Regions from separate parts of the Prochlorococcus sp. MIT2308 genome, predicted to be linked through region 3. Evidence: predicted binding sites of a transcription regulator. Region 3 holds the regulator's gene; each other region holds the start of a gene.
What was found. The regulator NtcA, encoded in region 3, controls nitrogen genes in cyanobacteria. The targets are predictions, from matches to a motif close to GTANCNNNNGNTAC.

Region 1: a site for NtcA is predicted at 1,944-1,957, ahead of AC6EIW_RS02820 (DUF4278 domain-containing protein). Genes of this name have one in related genera too.
Region 2: a site for NtcA is predicted at 1,444-1,457, ahead of glnA (type I glutamate--ammonia ligase). Genes of this name have one in related genera too.
Region 4: a site for NtcA is predicted at 1,798-1,811, ahead of AC6EIW_RS03565 (ammonium transporter). Genes of this name have one in related genera too.

What each region holds. Positions count from the first base shown of each region.
Region 1 covers NZ_CM186283.1:469,095-473,289, forward strand. The annotation lists gene pip (prolyl aminopeptidase) at 1-150, opposite strand, end outside; gene AC6EIW_RS02805 (hypothetical protein) at 247-468, shown strand; gene AC6EIW_RS02810 (hypothetical protein) at 589-906, shown strand; gene AC6EIW_RS02815 (hypothetical protein) at 1,415-1,579, shown strand; gene AC6EIW_RS02820 (DUF4278 domain-containing protein) at 1,684-1,860, opposite strand; gene AC6EIW_RS02825 (DUF1651 domain-containing protein) at 2,096-2,359, opposite strand; gene AC6EIW_RS02830 (hypothetical protein) at 2,362-2,577, opposite strand; gene AC6EIW_RS02835 (hypothetical protein) at 3,114-3,245, opposite strand; gene AC6EIW_RS02840 (hypothetical protein) at 4,060-4,195, shown strand, end outside.
Region 2 covers NZ_CM186283.1:143,280-147,474, reverse strand. The annotation lists gene AC6EIW_RS00765 (nucleoside deaminase) at 1-143, shown strand, start outside; gene AC6EIW_RS00760 (pyridoxal-phosphate-dependent aminotransferase family protein) at 136-1,296, opposite strand; gene glnA (type I glutamate--ammonia ligase) at 1,522-2,943, shown strand; gene AC6EIW_RS00750 (class I SAM-dependent methyltransferase) at 3,086-4,147, shown strand; gene AC6EIW_RS00745 (DUF6439 family protein) at 4,195-4,195, shown strand, end outside.
Region 3 covers NZ_CM186283.1:1,643,280-1,647,474, forward strand. The annotation lists gene dcd (dCTP deaminase) at 1-475, opposite strand, end outside; gene AC6EIW_RS09375 (cob(I)yrinic acid a,c-diamide adenosyltransferase) at 476-1,072, opposite strand; gene ntcA (global nitrogen regulator NtcA) at 1,385-2,119, shown strand; gene AC6EIW_RS09385 (DUF3084 domain-containing protein) at 2,178-3,104, shown strand; gene AC6EIW_RS09390 (RuvC family protein) at 3,105-3,542, shown strand; gene AC6EIW_RS09395 (DUF3146 family protein) at 3,526-3,783, opposite strand; gene pth (aminoacyl-tRNA hydrolase) at 3,794-4,195, opposite strand, start outside.
Region 4 covers NZ_CM186283.1:567,032-571,226, reverse strand. The annotation lists gene AC6EIW_RS03570 (DUF3764 family protein) at 1-235, shown strand, start outside; gene AC6EIW_RS03565 (ammonium transporter) at 363-1,742, opposite strand; gene AC6EIW_RS03560 (hypothetical protein) at 1,917-2,201, shown strand; gene AC6EIW_RS03555 (hypothetical protein) at 2,567-2,779, opposite strand; gene AC6EIW_RS03550 (DUF1330 domain-containing protein) at 3,183-3,479, shown strand; gene AC6EIW_RS03545 (hypothetical protein) at 3,496-3,735, shown strand; gene AC6EIW_RS03540 (DUF3104 domain-containing protein) at 4,017-4,195, shown strand, end outside.

The DNA.
Region 1 (4,195 bases), 750 kb from region 3:
ATAAGAAGGACTACTCCCACCACCTGGACCGCCATGAACAATTAGAACAGAAGATCCATTTGGATTGCCGCTTCTTTCCCAGTAGATTGTGTGTAGAGGGCTCACTTTTAATATCCCTTGTTCCTTAGGTTCTATTTCTGGAAATAACATTTTTAATTAAATTTTCGTCTTTTGCCTTTGAGACATTCAACCAACCCAAGCATACATACCAAAATTAGCTATAAATTATTAAAAAAGAAATTACCTATGCCTAAGAAAAACTGGCTAAAAAGCTCACGATTAAATATTCATGCACCTAAAACAGGTTTTGCCTTAATGATCTTGGCTTTAACTCAGGTACCAGTAGGAATAAAAAATGCAGCCGAAGTTGCTTGTATTGGTCAAACATCAAATAAGATTTGGAAATCAGAAAAGAATCATGCGGATGCAAATATGCTTGCAGTTCAAAGATGCAATGGAAAAAATTAACTAGAATTATGTTTTCGTCTACAAGCAAAATAAGATAAAAAAGCCAAAAAATGTAACGTTGGCCTAGAACTTAATTTTTAACACGATAAAAAGGTGAATATTTGAATATTCTTCTTTTTTATGACTTCAACGCTAAAAATAATCGATCAAGAACTAGCTCAGTTTGGGTGGGTTGAGCCAATAGCAATTAATTCAATAAGTGAATTCACGTCACTCAAGACAAGTGTTGAAGAACAAACAACTAATGAAAAAGAATCTGATCTCATAGACACATTCATATGTCATCTTATTTTCTATATGGTTTTTTGCTATTCCCTATTTCTATATATTTTTATTGATTTGGGTTTTGGTTCCTTTTTAAAGAATAAAGTAAATACATTATTTAAACTCCAAAAAAAGTTTGAACCGCCTTCCTTTATCATTGCTCACTCCAATTAATACAGACTAAGCTTTTCCTTAAACAAATTATTTGGGTATTCCTTACTATCGCACTAACTAAAATAATGTATTTAGATAGGAAAGAAGTAATTCACTAACGGTCTGAGTCTGCACAGACCGTTTTTTTTATTTAAATGCAAAATTTTTTAGCCAAACTATCAAAATATTTTTATGGAATTGAAGTTGGTCAATTCTATGAAGAGCCCATAGGAGACGATTACTTATATCCAGATTGGTAAATAGACGTCAAATGCTTTTATTATCGTTCAATCCAAGATTATTCATTACTAAACAACCATTTAGAAAATGAGACAATCAATTGATTTTTAACTAATAATAACCACTGACTATATTTTTAACTTGGTAAGGCTTTAAGCATAGCCTCTAATCCTATAATTCATATCTTTGATTCGTTAATTAACTAATAGTTAATTCTACTTAAGTAAAAGACGAGGTGTATAAATTTAACAAGATCGATTAGAACATCTATATACCGATACGGAGGATTATGAAACTAAAAACTCCTTTGAACATAATCAAAAATGCATTAAGTGATATTCGAACAATGCATGACTTCTCTTATACGGTTCCCAATGAAACTAGAGATGAGTTTTGGGAAAAAGAATGTAGTAATCATCCAACAGCATCTACTTGCAAAGTTTATGAGGGCTAACAAAAATAAACTTTGTAGGAGTTAATATCTGTTTAACCAAACAGGAATTATCTAAGTAAAAAAAAGGCCCTGCCAAGCAGGGCCTCATAAAAAGAGTTAACAAACTAATGTTGATAGCGATGACCGCGATAAGCCAATTGAGAATTTAGCTCAGACTTAGCTTCGCTTCTGCATGTGTTGTAGTGATTACGCCTGTAAGTCAGCTCAACACAATCCTTTTGAGCTTTTTGCTCTTTGTGTTGGACATAGCTTTGTCCACGATATAGAAGAGTTGTCATCATCCATACTCCGAATGTTGATTTAAGTCCCCGTTCCTTGGCTTAAATCGAAATGCGGCTCGCTTTGTAACGAGTTGAACGTTTTGGTAGCGGTTGCTACAAAAACTATTATGTTATGAATTGATGGCACATGTAGTTCATCTGGATACAAAATTATCTAGTGATATATACTCAAATTTCATAATCTTTTATTCTTAAATATCAACTTAAAAAGGATCGTGGTAATTTTTTTTAAGCTTTAAGAGGTTTCCCATAAAGGTTTCTCAGAGACTTCCCATTCTGTTTCCACTGACGACCTCCATAGGTCTCTTGCTTTTTCATAAGTTAGCTTTTCACTTTCATGTAATTGAACATGAGGAGTAATGCCGTGTAGGAATCCGAGCCTGCAGCTAGCGTAGTGAACCCTTATGTATGTAGTTCCGTCTTCATCAGGGTGATTATCTTTTAAAAACCTCATTGCCCAGACTCGATCTTTTTTCACAAGCCAACTTTCATTTCGCATTTTCAGTAGTAGCTTGGATTATCTCTTTTATGTTGCCTAGCCTTAGAATGACAACTATCTGGTGACCAACGATTTTTAACAACTTCAAGGAAATCACATATGAATTCATCTGGGCAATCAAGCTCATCCTGCAATTCAGCTAACTCATCAATAAAAAATTCGAATGTTCTACTTATTAAACCTGACTTTTGCTTTTGGGACGGAATCCATTTGGCCATAACTAGAAACAATAATTAGCTAAAATAATAACTAAACTATTACTGCAGAACCTATTTGGTAAACACCTGCTATTACAAGCAAAACAGGAAGGTTTATTAAAATTAAAAGCTTAGCGGCAGTAATTTTATTAATTGCTGTCATTGCTAAATGTTTTTAAAATTTGAGTCAATCATTGGGAATATAACCAGGAATAATCTATCCCTAAAGGTCGGTTCAGGTAGGGCTAACCAGTTCGGGTACAAAAAGAGAAAATACCCCCAAAAACGTGAATTAATTCTGGATAGAGTTGGACATTAGAAGAAGATCTATGAAACGCAATTTATTATTTTTGTCATCGGCTATGTTTTTGACAAGCATGAATGCACAAGCCGAAATTTTTTGGTTGATCCTTCAAAACAGTACTTACGGAATAGAAAAAATAGAAATGAAAAACATGTCTCAATGCGAGGAGCAAGGCAAGCAGTACACAAAAAGTTCGAGTATTCCTCGTTACTTATGCTTAATAGGCAAATAAAAAAGTATCAAACAAAGTACCTTATTGGTACAAATGGATAGTTACTTGCTGACTTTTAATTAGTAGACGAATTGAAGGTGGTTTAACAACAATCACAATTTTGTCTCCTATTAATGAACTTTCTTCAAAAGTATCAACAATATCTCCAAGCATTAGTGCGATAAATGAAGGAGTATATTGGATTCTACTGAAATACTTATCTTATTGCTGTGCAGTTCCCTGCATTGCTGGAATAATGATGTTATCGATTTGTCTTCAGTGGATGACCACTTAATTTCACATTTTTCAGTCAGAGTTTACAGTCACCTAACAACAAAAATATAAATGTGTTTTGCATGGAGTTAATATTGTAAATCCATTTACCACTTGCTTAAGCATTTGATCAAACGACACCCAATTTCATTCCACTTTTCACCTTCGCAAGAATCTTATCGTCTAAATCATTGTCTGTTTGAAGAACTAGCCACTCAATTGCACTGATAATAAAAGCTTTCATTTGCTTCTTGAAAAATTTTTTTAACATCAAAAAGAGTACTGGCTTTAGTATTAAGAAAAGGAAACTAACCATTTCATTCCATTTATTCAATATGGTTTTACCTCATACTCTCAAATATTGGTGTAACCACCCCAAAAATCTTCGCATTGCACTACAACATCGGCTTAATTAGTTGGTTATTTTAGTAAGGAGTTTTTTTTTTAACATGCTTACTCCATATCACATAATTTTATTTGGGATACTTTTAGTTGCTAGTTCTGCTTCAATTTTTCAAATGTCCACTGCAGAGCAAAGTTGATGACATCATTTTTTATAATTGCAATGGCTGGTTATTTCTATTTGATGGCCTGCTTATGGAGAGATTTAAGAAGAACCAAAACAAGTTGAAATTCACTTAATATTTTTATTTTTAAAATTGCTTGTTAACTTCAAGAAGAACCAAACAAATCTTCTTCATTATCTAGCAAAAGAATGCAAAGCCTTACAAGATTTTCAATATTTGGTATACCCGCAACCATAGCAATAGGAATTGCCTGGATTGGTAATCGAATTGTTAAAAATGAAAAAGGTCTCAAAGATCGTGAATTAGAACTTAAGCTTCAACTAA
Region 2 (4,195 bases), 420 kb from region 3:
GTGGAACTATAAATCTAGCGGAACATAAAAGTGCTCATCACAAAATGATTATCGAGAGAGGTCTAATGGAAGAAGAATCAAGAAAGATTATCGTAGATTGGTTCAAAGATAAAAGAATCTACCAAAGAAAATATATTATCTAAACTTAGGTAGTTCAGTTTCGAAAATATTTAATATTCTATCTACATTTGTAGAAGTCGAGTTATATCCCATTAAACCTATTCTCCATACTTTTCCAGCCAGATCACCAAGACCACCTCCTATCTCAATACCAAAGTTACTTAGTAAATGATTAGTAAAAGCCTTGCCATCAACACCATTAGGTATTTTCACAGTAGTAAGAGTAGGTAAGCGTAATTCTTCTTCAACATGTAACTCTAAGCCAATATTTTCTAAAGAATTCCAAAGCGATTTTGCATTCTTTCTATGTCTATCCCATGAAACTTCCAATCCTTCTTTAGCTAACAATCTAAGCGCTTCTCGAATACCAAAATTCATGTTTACAGGAGCAGTGTGATGATACACACGATCACTACCCCAATATTTGTTAAGTAAAGACACATCTAAATACCAGTTAGGAACCTTATCTTTTCTGTTGCTCATTTTATTTTCAGCCCTCTCATTCATTGAAAAAGGTCCTAATCCTGGCGGGCAACTTAATCCTTTTTGACTGCAACTGTAAGCCAGATCAATTTTCCACTTATCCAAATAAAGAGGAACGCCTCCCAGAGAAGTTACAGTATCTACAAGAAGTAAACAATTATATTTTCTGCATAAATCACCAATTCCATCCATGGGTTGACAAACACCTGTGGAAGTTTCGGCATGAACAATTGCTAAAACTGCTGGATTATGTTTTTTCAGTGCATCTTCTATTTCATCAAGTGAAAAAGCATTACCCCAATCTTTATGAATGGTTTCTACATTTGCCTTATATCTGCCTGCCATATCAGCAAGACGATGGCCAAAATATCCTTTTATGGCTACTAAAACCGTATCCTCTGGCTCGACAACATTTGCCAGTGTTGCCTCCATCGCGGCGCTTCCTGTCCCACTCATAGGGAGTGTTAATCGATTGCTGGTTTGCCACGCATATCGAAGTAACTCTTGCACCTCACTCATCAAGGCCACATAAAAAGGATCTAAATGACCAATTGGTGGCTGAGAGAGCGCTTTCAAAACAGCAGGATCTGCATTTGATGGGCCTGGCCCAAGTAATAACCTTTCAGGGGAAACAGTTGGACCAAAATCTTTACGATGTTGATTATCAACAGAAGGAAGAATTTGAGTGGCCAAGAAAACAGATCGGTTTATATACCTTTGAGCCTAAAAGGCGATAGGCAAAGTCGGGGTGTTTTTTTTAGGGATTGCAATAGGAATTTGCTAGATATGCCCTAGAACCCAAAAAAACAATCATATTTTTCTGTTAAAAATCTAAAAAAAGTGCTTCTTGATACAAAAAGAGATGCAACCGCTTATTACGTTCATAATTGATTAACTATTTTGTAAATCAAATTAATCATGAGCAAGACCTCTCAAGATGTTCTTCGTCAAATTAAGGATGAGGGCATTGAGCTAATAGATCTAAAATTCACTGACTTACATGGCAAATGGCAACATTTAACCGTAACTTCAGATCTTATTGAAGAGAGCTCTTTCTCAGAGGGTCTCGCTTTTGATGGTTCTTCTATTCGCGGATGGAAAGCAATAAACGAATCAGATATGGCAATGGTTCCAGATCCATCAACAAGCTGGATAGACCCTTTCTACCATCACAAAACTCTTAGCTTAATTTGTTCAATTCAGGAGCCAAGAAGTGGAGAACCATATTCCAGATGTCCAAGAGCTTTGGCACAAAAAGCATTGGATTATTTAGCAAGCACTAGTGTCGCAGATGCTGCATTCTTTGGCCCTGAACCAGAATTCTTTATTTTTGATGACGTTCGATACAATTCAGGGGAAGGCGGGAGTTTTTATAGCGTAGACACCATTGAAGCTCCCTGGAACACAGGTAGAGTTGAGGAGGGTGGCAACCTTGGATACAAGATTCAACTCAAAGAAGGATATTTCCCTGTCTCTCCAAATGACACCGCTCAAGACATGAGGTCTGAAATGCTTCTTTTGATGGGTGAACTAGGAATACCTATTGAAAAACATCACCATGAAGTAGCAGGAGCTGGGCAGCATGAACTAGGGATGAAATTCGCACCCCTAATCAACGCTGCAGACAATGTGATGATTTATAAATATATCGTTAGAAATGTGGCCAAGAAATATGGCAAGACCGCAACTTTCATGCCTAAGCCAGTTTTCAATGATAATGGAACAGGAATGCATGTCCATCAAAGTTTATGGAAAAGTGGTCAGCCTTTATTCTTCGGAGAAGGTACTTATGCCAATTTATCTCAAACAGCTAAATGGTACATAGGAGGGATCCTGAAACATGCGCCTTCATTCCTTGCATTTACAAACCCAACTACCAACAGTTACAAAAGATTAGTTCCTGGTTTTGAAGCACCTGTTAATTTAGTTTATTCGCAGGGCAATAGATCAGCGGCTGTCAGAATTCCTTTGACTGGGCCAAGTCCAAAAGCAAAGAGACTTGAATTCCGATCCGGTGATGCGTTAGCCAACCCTTATATTGCTTTCTCTGCAATGATGATGGCAGGTATTGATGGGATCAAAAATCAAATCGATCCTGGTGATGGAGTTGATGTTGACCTTTTCGAACTTCCTTCAGAAGAATTATCAAAAATAGATACTGTTCCATCCTCGTTGAATGATGCATTAGAGGCATTGAAAAGTGACAACAAATATTTAACTGAAGGAGGAGTATTTACTAACGATTTCATTGACAATTGGATAGATCTTAAATACGAAGAGGTTCAACAGTTAAGGCAAAGGCCTCACCCTCATGAATTCACTATGTACTACGACGCCTAAAACAAACTCTTAACTATAAAATTAGAGCTAAAAAAATTAGGGACAAAGCAAGAATTTTGCATTGTCCTTAATTTTTTTTTTGGTTAACTGGTCACTAATCAATCGAATCTGTTAGATAATAAAAAAAATTAATCAACGGTTTATGGCAAAGCCAAGCCTTAAAAAATTTGCTTATTACACTCTTCAACAGGGGAAAACACTGGCTGGCTTAGCTCACAAAGAGTTGAGTACTAAATTAATGGAAGTTTTTGCACCAGAAGTTGTCCCAGATAATTTTCCAATCGATCAAGAGTTATTAAAAGAAGTTAGAAGATCGATGGAACGACTTGAAAAAGTTGATTGGCAAGAAGCAGAGGCAGGAATTTACCCAAAATCTCAACTTTTCGAAGCACCTTGGTTGGAATGGGCAAAAAAATATCCTTTAATTTGGCTTGATATGCCCAAGACCTGGGAAAGACGTAAAAAGAATAAAACGAGAGAAATTCCGCGAAATGTTAATGAGGAAGATTACCCAAGTTACTATTTACAAAATTTTCATCATCAAACAGATGGATATTTAAGTGATCATTCCGCTGAAATTTACGACTTACAAGTTGAAATACTTTTTAACGGAACAGCCGATGCTATGCGAAGAAGAATTTTATCTCCTTTAAAAAGTGGTCTAAAAAAATATTTATCTGAAAGCTCAAAAAAAGTAAAAGTTTTAGATATTGCGACTGGGACAGGAAGAACTCTCCAGCAAATACAAAGTGCTTTACCTGAAGTAGAACTGTATGGTCTGGACTTATCAGGTTCATACCTAAAACAGGCTAGTAAATATCTAAGTTCGAGAAGTGGTGATCTCGTCCAACTTACTAAAGGAAATGCAGAAAATATGCCTTACTCATCAAACAGTTTTCAAGCATTAACTTGTGTTTTCCTTTTTCATGAGCTTCCTAGAGATGCACGACAGAATGTTTTGAATGAATGCTTTAGGTTGTTAGAACCTGGAGGAACTCTTGTTCTTGCTGACTCCATACAGATAGAGGATTCTCCAAAATTCACTTCAATTATGGAAAACTTTCATAAAATATTTCATGAACCTTATTACAGGGACTACATAATAGACGACATTCATTTAAGATTAAATGAAAGTGGGTTTTCATCAATAACTTCTGAATCGCATTTCATGACTAAAGTATGGAAAGCTAATAAACCAATTTAATTTTATAAAAAAAGTATCTAAAAACACCTTTAAACCAACTTAATATTA
Region 3 (4,195 bases):
CATAAATCCTGCAGTCCGCCCCAGAGCTGTTACTAAATTCAAGTGTTAGATGACCTTCCCAGCTTGCTTCTGCAGGCGTTGTATTGACAATTATTCCTAAGCGAGCATAAGTACTTTTGCCAAGACAAATAACAGTAATATTTGGCGGGACTTTCATTTTCTCTAATGCCACTCCAAGACCATAAGAGTGAGCAGGTAAAATAAAATATTTACCATCCTGATCTTCTTTTAAATCGGTAGGTTCTAGATTCGCAGGATTAAATTTTTTTGGATTCATTACTGTTCCTGGAACATGCTTGAAAATCAAAAATTCTTTTGAGGATAGACGCAAATCGTATCCATAAGATGAGCAACCAAAGCTTAAAACAGGTGATTTTTTTGATTCAGGTTCAAGATGCCTTATTAGTTTTTCTTGAAATGGTTCAAGCATTCCTAAAGAAGCTTGCTGTGAAATCCAACGATCGTTCTTTAACATTTAATTGCAGCGTAATTCGGTAATTTGATCAGCCATCTCAATCACTTTAGGAGGAATTGATTGTCCCGTAAGAATAATATCTGTAGATGATGGGCGGTTATTGATCATAGAAATCAAATCAGTTTCTTCTATAAAACCAAGGCTAATTGCCATCCCAATTTCATCAAGTACGATTTTGTCTAACTTTTTTTCAACTATACGTTTTTTACAAAATTCCCATATTTCTTTAATTGCTTTCTCTTCATGTTTTTTCTTAAAAGATAAATTTTCTTCTGGCAACTCCCCAGGTAAGCAAGTTTCAATAGCTGGTCTTAACCACTCCAGTCGACCACAAAGATTTACTGCTCCATGGGGACCTTGATTGACTCCGCCTTTCAAGAATTGAGATATTAAAACTTTGCTTCCCAAGCCTGCAGATCGTAGCGCCTCGCTTAAAACAATAGAAAAACTACCTCTAAAAGGAGAGGTGTGTATTTGTAATTGGCCTTGAGTTTTAACTAGTTGTAAAGGTTTTCTATCTGGAAGAGCCCTAAGAGAAGGCCCTTTAGCTAGTGACAAATCCTCTCGTTGAGCATTGATGCTTGATCCTGCATTCATCTCAAATTCGATCTTAACGTCGTAATTTTAATCTAGCGCTTTAAAATTTGTAATCAACCAAAGAACACTATCTGTGGTGTATGAGGTAAAATTTTTTAACTTTTAAGATTCTTCGGAGCTTTGAAGGGGATTTAAATCCATAGATCAATTTTTTGAATACTTTTCAAGTCTATTTTTATGCATGTGGATTTTAAATAGTAGAATTGCGAACGATGAAAGAAATTGAGATGGGGATTAAGGGTGAAAAAAGTCGCCATGGCTACATATCGTTTTTTCACAACTTATTAATGTTCTCAGAACGATCAATTAAATATGGTCACTTCGTTTCGTGGCTTTACCCGTTTCAACCAACAAAAAAATAGCCATATGGCTGTTAATTCATCATCAAATTCTTTGCCTCCAACTAACACTTTGTTGGAAGTAATTAAGTCTTTAGATGGTGTCTCTACTGAAGTCGTAGATAGGTCAAAAACAATTTTTTTCCCTGGCGATCCAGCAGAAAGGGTTTACTTGATTAGGCGTGGTGCTGTTCGCTTGAGCAGGGTATATGAAACAGGTGAAGAAATTACAGTTGCTTTATTGAGGGAAAATAGTCTTTTCGGAGTTTTATCTTTATTGACAGGGAATAGATCAGATCGTTTTTATCATGCAGTTGCATTTACTCGTGTGGAACTCGTAGCGGCCCCCGCAACTTCGGTAAGGAATGCAATTGAGCAAAATGCTTCGGTTGGTTTGCTTCTTCTACAAGGTCTATCAAGTCGAGTACTTCAAACTGAGACAATGATTGAAACTTTAACTCATAGAGATATGTCTTCTCGGCTTGCCAGTTTTTTGCTGGTTTTGTGCAGGGACTTTGGTGTACCTGGGGAAAAGGGTGTAACAATTGACTTAAGACTTTCACATCAAGCTATTGCTGAAGCTATTGGTTCAACCAGAGTAACTATTACACGACTTCTTGGTGAGTTGAAAAGTTCATCATTATTGGCAATAGATAGGAAAAAGATAACTATATTTGATCCAATAGCCTTAGCAAAAAGATTTAATTGAAGGCCATTACATACTAAGGTTTAGGAGGTTTGCTTAATTCCACTTCTTCTTTCTCTCTGTGACAGTCTGGCTGAAAATTCTTTTAATATTAATCCTAGGTGGAATACTATCTACTCTAGGTGATCGCTTAGGTTCTAGAGTTGGTAAGGCTCGTTTAAGTATCTTTAAATTAAGACCAAAAAGCACTGCTGTTTTAATAACTGTTTTTACTGGAAGTATTATTAGTGCTATTTCATTTGCAACAATGATTGTATTTGATAGGGATTTAAGGGTCGGATTATTTCAATTAGAGGATATTCGAGAAAAGATTATAGATAGTGAAAAAGAATTAAAAAAATTAGAAAAAAATTTATATGCTTTTAGAAGTGGAAATGTCGTTATAACTAGTGGCCAGACTTTAGTAACTAAGACCATTAAATTAAATAAAAATAGTGATATAAAAAAAATTATCGAAAGTTTATTGCAGCAAGCTAATCTTTATGCTTTTAATTTAGTAAAAACAAATCAATCTAATTATAGAAGGATATTATTAGTTCGTAAAGATGATATTGAGAAGCTTGAGAGTAAAATATCTGATAACAGAAGTTGGGTTGTTAGAATCAAATCAGCAGGAAATATACTTAGAGGTGAAAATTATGTTTATGCATTTCCTGAGGTTACATTAAATAAAATTATTACAAGTAAAGGAGAGGTAATTGCTTTAGAAAATATATCTTTATCTGATTCTGACTCTGAATCGATTAGTAAAAAGATCAATCTTTTAATGGCTTCAACTTTGGCAGAGGTTAGGCGACGAGGATCGTTAAGTTCTGAGTTGCAAATTAATGCGAATCAAATTAATAATTTAGGAAAGTATCTAGTTAGTAAAAAAATGGGAGAATTTCAAATAATTGCTAGAGCTGTTGATACTCATCAAAGTGCAGATAAAGTCTCTGTATCATTAGAGCTAAAGTCTTTAGAAGAAATTATTAGAAGCAAGAATTAAATGAGTTTTTATATATCAATAGATCCAGGTAATAAAAAATGTGGCTTATTGTTGGCTGATATTCAGTCCAGAAAAGTAATTGAAGCAGGGATAACTTCGTTAAATAAATTTTCTGATTTAGTTTCGTTTTGGAGTGAAGATTATGATATTAGTAAGATAATCATTGGTGATGGAACAAATTGTAAGTATATAAAGAATGAATTAAAACGAAAAAAATTTTTTGATCTAAAATATGTGAATGAAAAAGGATCAACTTTACGAGCAAGGTTTAGATATTGGGAAATTTGGCCTCCAAATTATTTTATTCGTTGGCTTCCAAAAGAAATCCTTTTCCCTCCTGAAAATCTTGATGCCATTGTCGCTTTGATTTTATTGGAAGATTTTTTAAAAATTTCATTGATCTGGCCTGAAAAACTAGATATTAAAATTTGGCCCTAACTGTAAAAATGTAATCTCCGCCAGACTCAAGTTTGTAATCAGCTTTTACTAAATACCTTTCTAAGGCATCTTTTATTAAGGCTCTTCCAAGTGGTGGCTCTACAAAAAGTTGTCCCCTGTGAAAAGCCCAAATAAAGCTCCATTCGAAATCCCCTGCACGAACAATCCCTTCAACCTTCTTTTGATTAAAGCATTGCTTATGAATTTGAAGATATGCAGTAGTTGACGGTTTGTTATTCATTCTCAAACAGTTATGATTTTTCAGGCTTGTAAGAATTTAGTCGAGTAGTTATATTTTCCCAATTTTTTGATGTGATTGAATCAATACAACTAATAATTTCCTGAATGATCAAATTTAATACTATAAATTCTTCATTTGAAAATCTACCTAAGACATGAGATACAGTTTTAGATTTTCTGTCTTGTTGAATCTCACTTGGGGGTCCTATCCCAATCTTTAATCGCTTAAAATCAGTAGTACCTAGATGTTTGATAATACTTTTTAATCCATTATGACCGCCTGAACTACCCTTAGAGCGGACTCTTATTTTCCCTAGAGGTAGATCCATATCATCTACTAAGACTATTAATTGATGATTTTCAAAATTAAACCAATCCTTTGCTGATCTAACTGATTTTCCACTTTCATTCAT
Region 4 (4,195 bases), 840 kb from region 3:
TCATTTGAAGGATCCTGAACAACAAGCAATGTTCAAGGAAATGGGTGTGAAGACTTTTTATATAGGCCAATGCAAAGACGATCCAAAAAGAGCAACCGTTATGGTTGAGAGACCTGAAAATTTTTTATATGACATCTTTACCAAGCCAGAGACAAAACCAATAGTAGAGGCTTCGGGGCATATTTATGAACCAACGACTATTACTTGCTGGATTAATACTTGCCCTAATTGTTAGATTTCTCGCCAACTTTCTCATCCTCCAAATGAATAAGCTGTTCAATTAAAAAGAAAAAAACAAAAAGAAAACCCTCTTTTTAAGGAGGGTTAACAAAAATCATGGAAGGAATAAGATCCTGGATTTTCTAATATATGGCGTTAGGAGAACCAGTTCTCTCCACATAAGCCTCTTCACCATGCTCAGAAATATCTAAGCCAGTATCTTCTTCGGCTTTTTCAACTCTATAATTACAGCCAAGTGATTTCAATAAAAAAGCGATTATCAAAGTTCCAAATGCGGCAATTCCATATGCAATTAAAACTGCTTGAAATTGTCCTAAAACCAATCCAATACGACCTTGCTCTGCAAGAACTAATCCAGCAGGATGAGATGAAATTAATTCTGGTTTAGCAAATAATCCCGTAAGGAGAGCTCCCACAGTTCCACCGACACCGTGGACAGCAAAGGTATCTAATGAGTCGTCAAAAGATAATTTAATTTTAACCCTAACTGAGATGTAGCATAAAGAAGATGTAATAGCACCAATCAAAATTCCACTAGCTGGACTTACGAAGCCAGCTGCTGGCGTGATACCTACCAAGCCAGCAACAGCTCCAGTAGCCATTCCTACCGCAGTTGCTTTCCCATCTCTAAATGTTTCAATCAACGCCCAAGTTACCAATCCAGCTGCTGCTGAAACATGAGTTGTAGTAAAGGGAAGTTCTGCACCTCCAACACTTAGTTGACTTCCTCCATTAAATCCAAACCAGCCAAACCATAATAAACCTGTTCCTATAAGAATCTGAGTAATGTCGTGGGGAGGCTTGATACCTTTAGGCCAATTACTACGTGAACCTATTAATCCTGCGAGTACTAGAGCTGATACTCCTGAACTGATGTGAACAACTGTTCCTCCAGCAAAATCCAAATCTTTGCCAAGTAACCCACCACCCCAAACCATGTGAGCAAGAGGTGCGTAAACAAATAAAATCCATATAGGCGTGAATAAACACCAAAAACGAAAACTAATTCTTTCTACCAATGCTCCTGAAATTAAAGCCGGAGTAATTATTGCGAACATACCTTGGAAAAGTGCAAAACTCATTCCTGGTATTTTAAGACCCTCCCAATTGCTTGGAAGATTTTCAAAAAATGCATATGTTAGTGGATTACCTATAAAAGCATTAGAGGTTCCTCCATCCGAGAAGGCCAGACTAAAACCTACTGATGTCCACACAATAGTAGCTATTCCCATCATGACAAAGCTCATTGCCATTGTGTTGAGCACATTTTTAGCTTGAGTAAAGCCTCCATAAAAAAAAGCTAAGCCTGGTGTCATTAACAAAACCAAAGCCGATGAAGTCAAAATCAAAGTATTGTCTGCAGCTGAGAAATTTGATTCAGTTGCATGTGCAGGAAAAAATGCAGCACTTATGAGCTGAATTGCAGGAACAGCAAGTAGCGCTATTCCAAACCTTCCAATACGAGTTCGCAGCAAAATAAAAAAATGTTCAATGTGAAACATAATCGCTATTTATTTCAACCAAGAAAAGTTCATATTGAACATTTTTAGCATATGTGTATAAACCGATACTTTTCATTATCGATCACTTTTGGATCACCAAAACGATAATGCTTGCCCGTTTATCTGCAAAGTTCATCTCTATATCATGATGGTTTTAAGAATACATTGGCAAAAATGATTCAACTAGATTTAATAACGCAGAGATATGACAATCTTCTTCTAGCTCTCCCAACGCTAAGAAAGCATCAAAGAAGAAATAAAGATGGAAGTATTATCAATATTCCTGATACTGAACATGGAGATCGTTGGTCAAGCTTGGAAAACGAACTCAATCAGTGGATAAGAGAGCTTGATCTAAATGAGGATAAAGAAACTAAAAGATATTGCGAAAGTCGGATTACCAGGATTAAAGATCAAATGAAGAAGAGAGGTTATGACCCAGAGAACTTAAGCTGCTAGGTATAAAAATAAAAAATCCAATTACTTAAGAATTAAATATCCGTATACAGTAATTATCAGAAAGATTGGAATTGCTAAGTAAGTGAGTACGAACCATTTGAACGTATTGTTTTTGGCCACGCTGATTTAAAAAAAAGAGAATAGCTATAGCTACACCCATTACTAAGCCAATTTCCCAACTTAGGCAAAGTATTTGATAGTTGCTGAAATTTAATTTTTTCTGTATACGCTCGGCTAATCGCTTATCAGTCTTTATCAATCTCATTAATACCATTTCTACTAAAAAGTTATTTCCATCATGATTTCGCTTTTACTAATTAATTTCTACTGGAGTGTAAAACTTCAATTACATATTGAGCTGATTGTTAGCAACACCCACAACTACTTTCGCCTTCTGGTGGTTTTTCATCAAAGGCATCTGCAATATCTCTAAGCATTACAGCAATAAAAGCAGAAGGACATTGAAGCTTTTCCCCGTATCCAGCGCATTGTTGAGCAATATTTTTCATTGCAGGAATAATAATGGTCTCAATTTGTTCTTCGGTTGCTTCCCACCTCACTTGGCATTCTTCAGTCATCTATTTATTAATGGATTTACTCTTCCATCATGCTTGCTTTTATAGGGCCTACAACCAAGAGTAAATAAAGTTTGGCATAGTGTTTAAAAAGATAACCTCTTTGAATTAATCATCACAGCCTTAACTATCAAATATCTAAAATTCTCCCACCTTCTAATGCTGATAATGATTCTTTGATTTCTTTTAATTGCTCAGCGTTCTCTCGATCAGTCAGAAACAGGTTTCCCATCCTGTTTTGTTAATAGCTTTGGCCAGGCATAGCTGTTTGTGGTAGATATGTGTCAGGAATGAGATCAAAGCTAAACTCAAAATTCAGATGAAGTAAGGGAAGTTATTGGGTTCTCTAATATTTCTATACAAAGTAGATGGTGTATGTGAAACTCTTTGGAATTGATTTTTTTTGATGGCTAAGGGTCTTTGGCTTGTTACTACAACAGTTACGAGTCCAGCTTTTGCTGAATATGTTGAAGCCTTTCAACGATGGGTTCAATCAGTAGGTGGTTCAGTTTATGCAAAAGATATGGAGGCTGAAACTGTTGAAGGGAAAGGTGGAAAATTAGGTGTGATTATTGAGTTCCCATCAAAGCAAGCAGCACTTGATGCTTTCCATAGTTCGGAATATCAAGAACTAAGCAAATTACGTTGGGCAAATTCAACAGATACCAATATCACCATCATTGATGGCGGAGTAACTCATTAAGAAAAAGGTTATTTCATTGGTTTTTGCTGTTTCAGTTATTGGAAGTCCATCTCTTTCATGGGGTTGGGGTGAAGGTGGCTGGTCTTATTCAAAAGACAAAACAAACCAAGAAACAAAAACTGAGCAAATAAAAAAACTGACGCTTAAGTTGGAAGACCAAGCCAACCAGGAAGAATTTTTAACTGAATATTTTGCTGGTATAAAAAAAGGTGATTTCTACGAGGAACCAGTTCAAGGGGATTATCCCGATTGGTAGATTTATATCTCGGTTGACAGTCGATTTTTTAGGGGGCTAACTGCCCTCTATTTTTTTGGGTATATATGAAATACAGCACTTCGACTGACTTGTAGTGAGTAATTAATAATTAGTAATTTCTGTTATGGGAAAAAATTCAGTCAACCTTTCTCAAAAAGAATTGATAATATTGAAGATGCTTTGGAATCCATGAAAGAGCTTGCCGAGTCATTACTCAAAGAACATAACTGGGCAAAAAGTAAAATGGGTAGTTGCCTTACAAATTTTTCTGATAGCAACGAATGATTCACGAAATAGAAGAAGAGCCTGTATTTCTCAAGGTCAAATCCAGAGATACCGTTTTAGTTGGTGAGGATGAAATTTGCAAAGTTCTCTCATTTGTTGGAGGTGCAAGAGATCCACTTGCTCCCACACTTTTTCAAGTCGCAAATGTCGATACAGGTGAAATTAAATTTGTGCA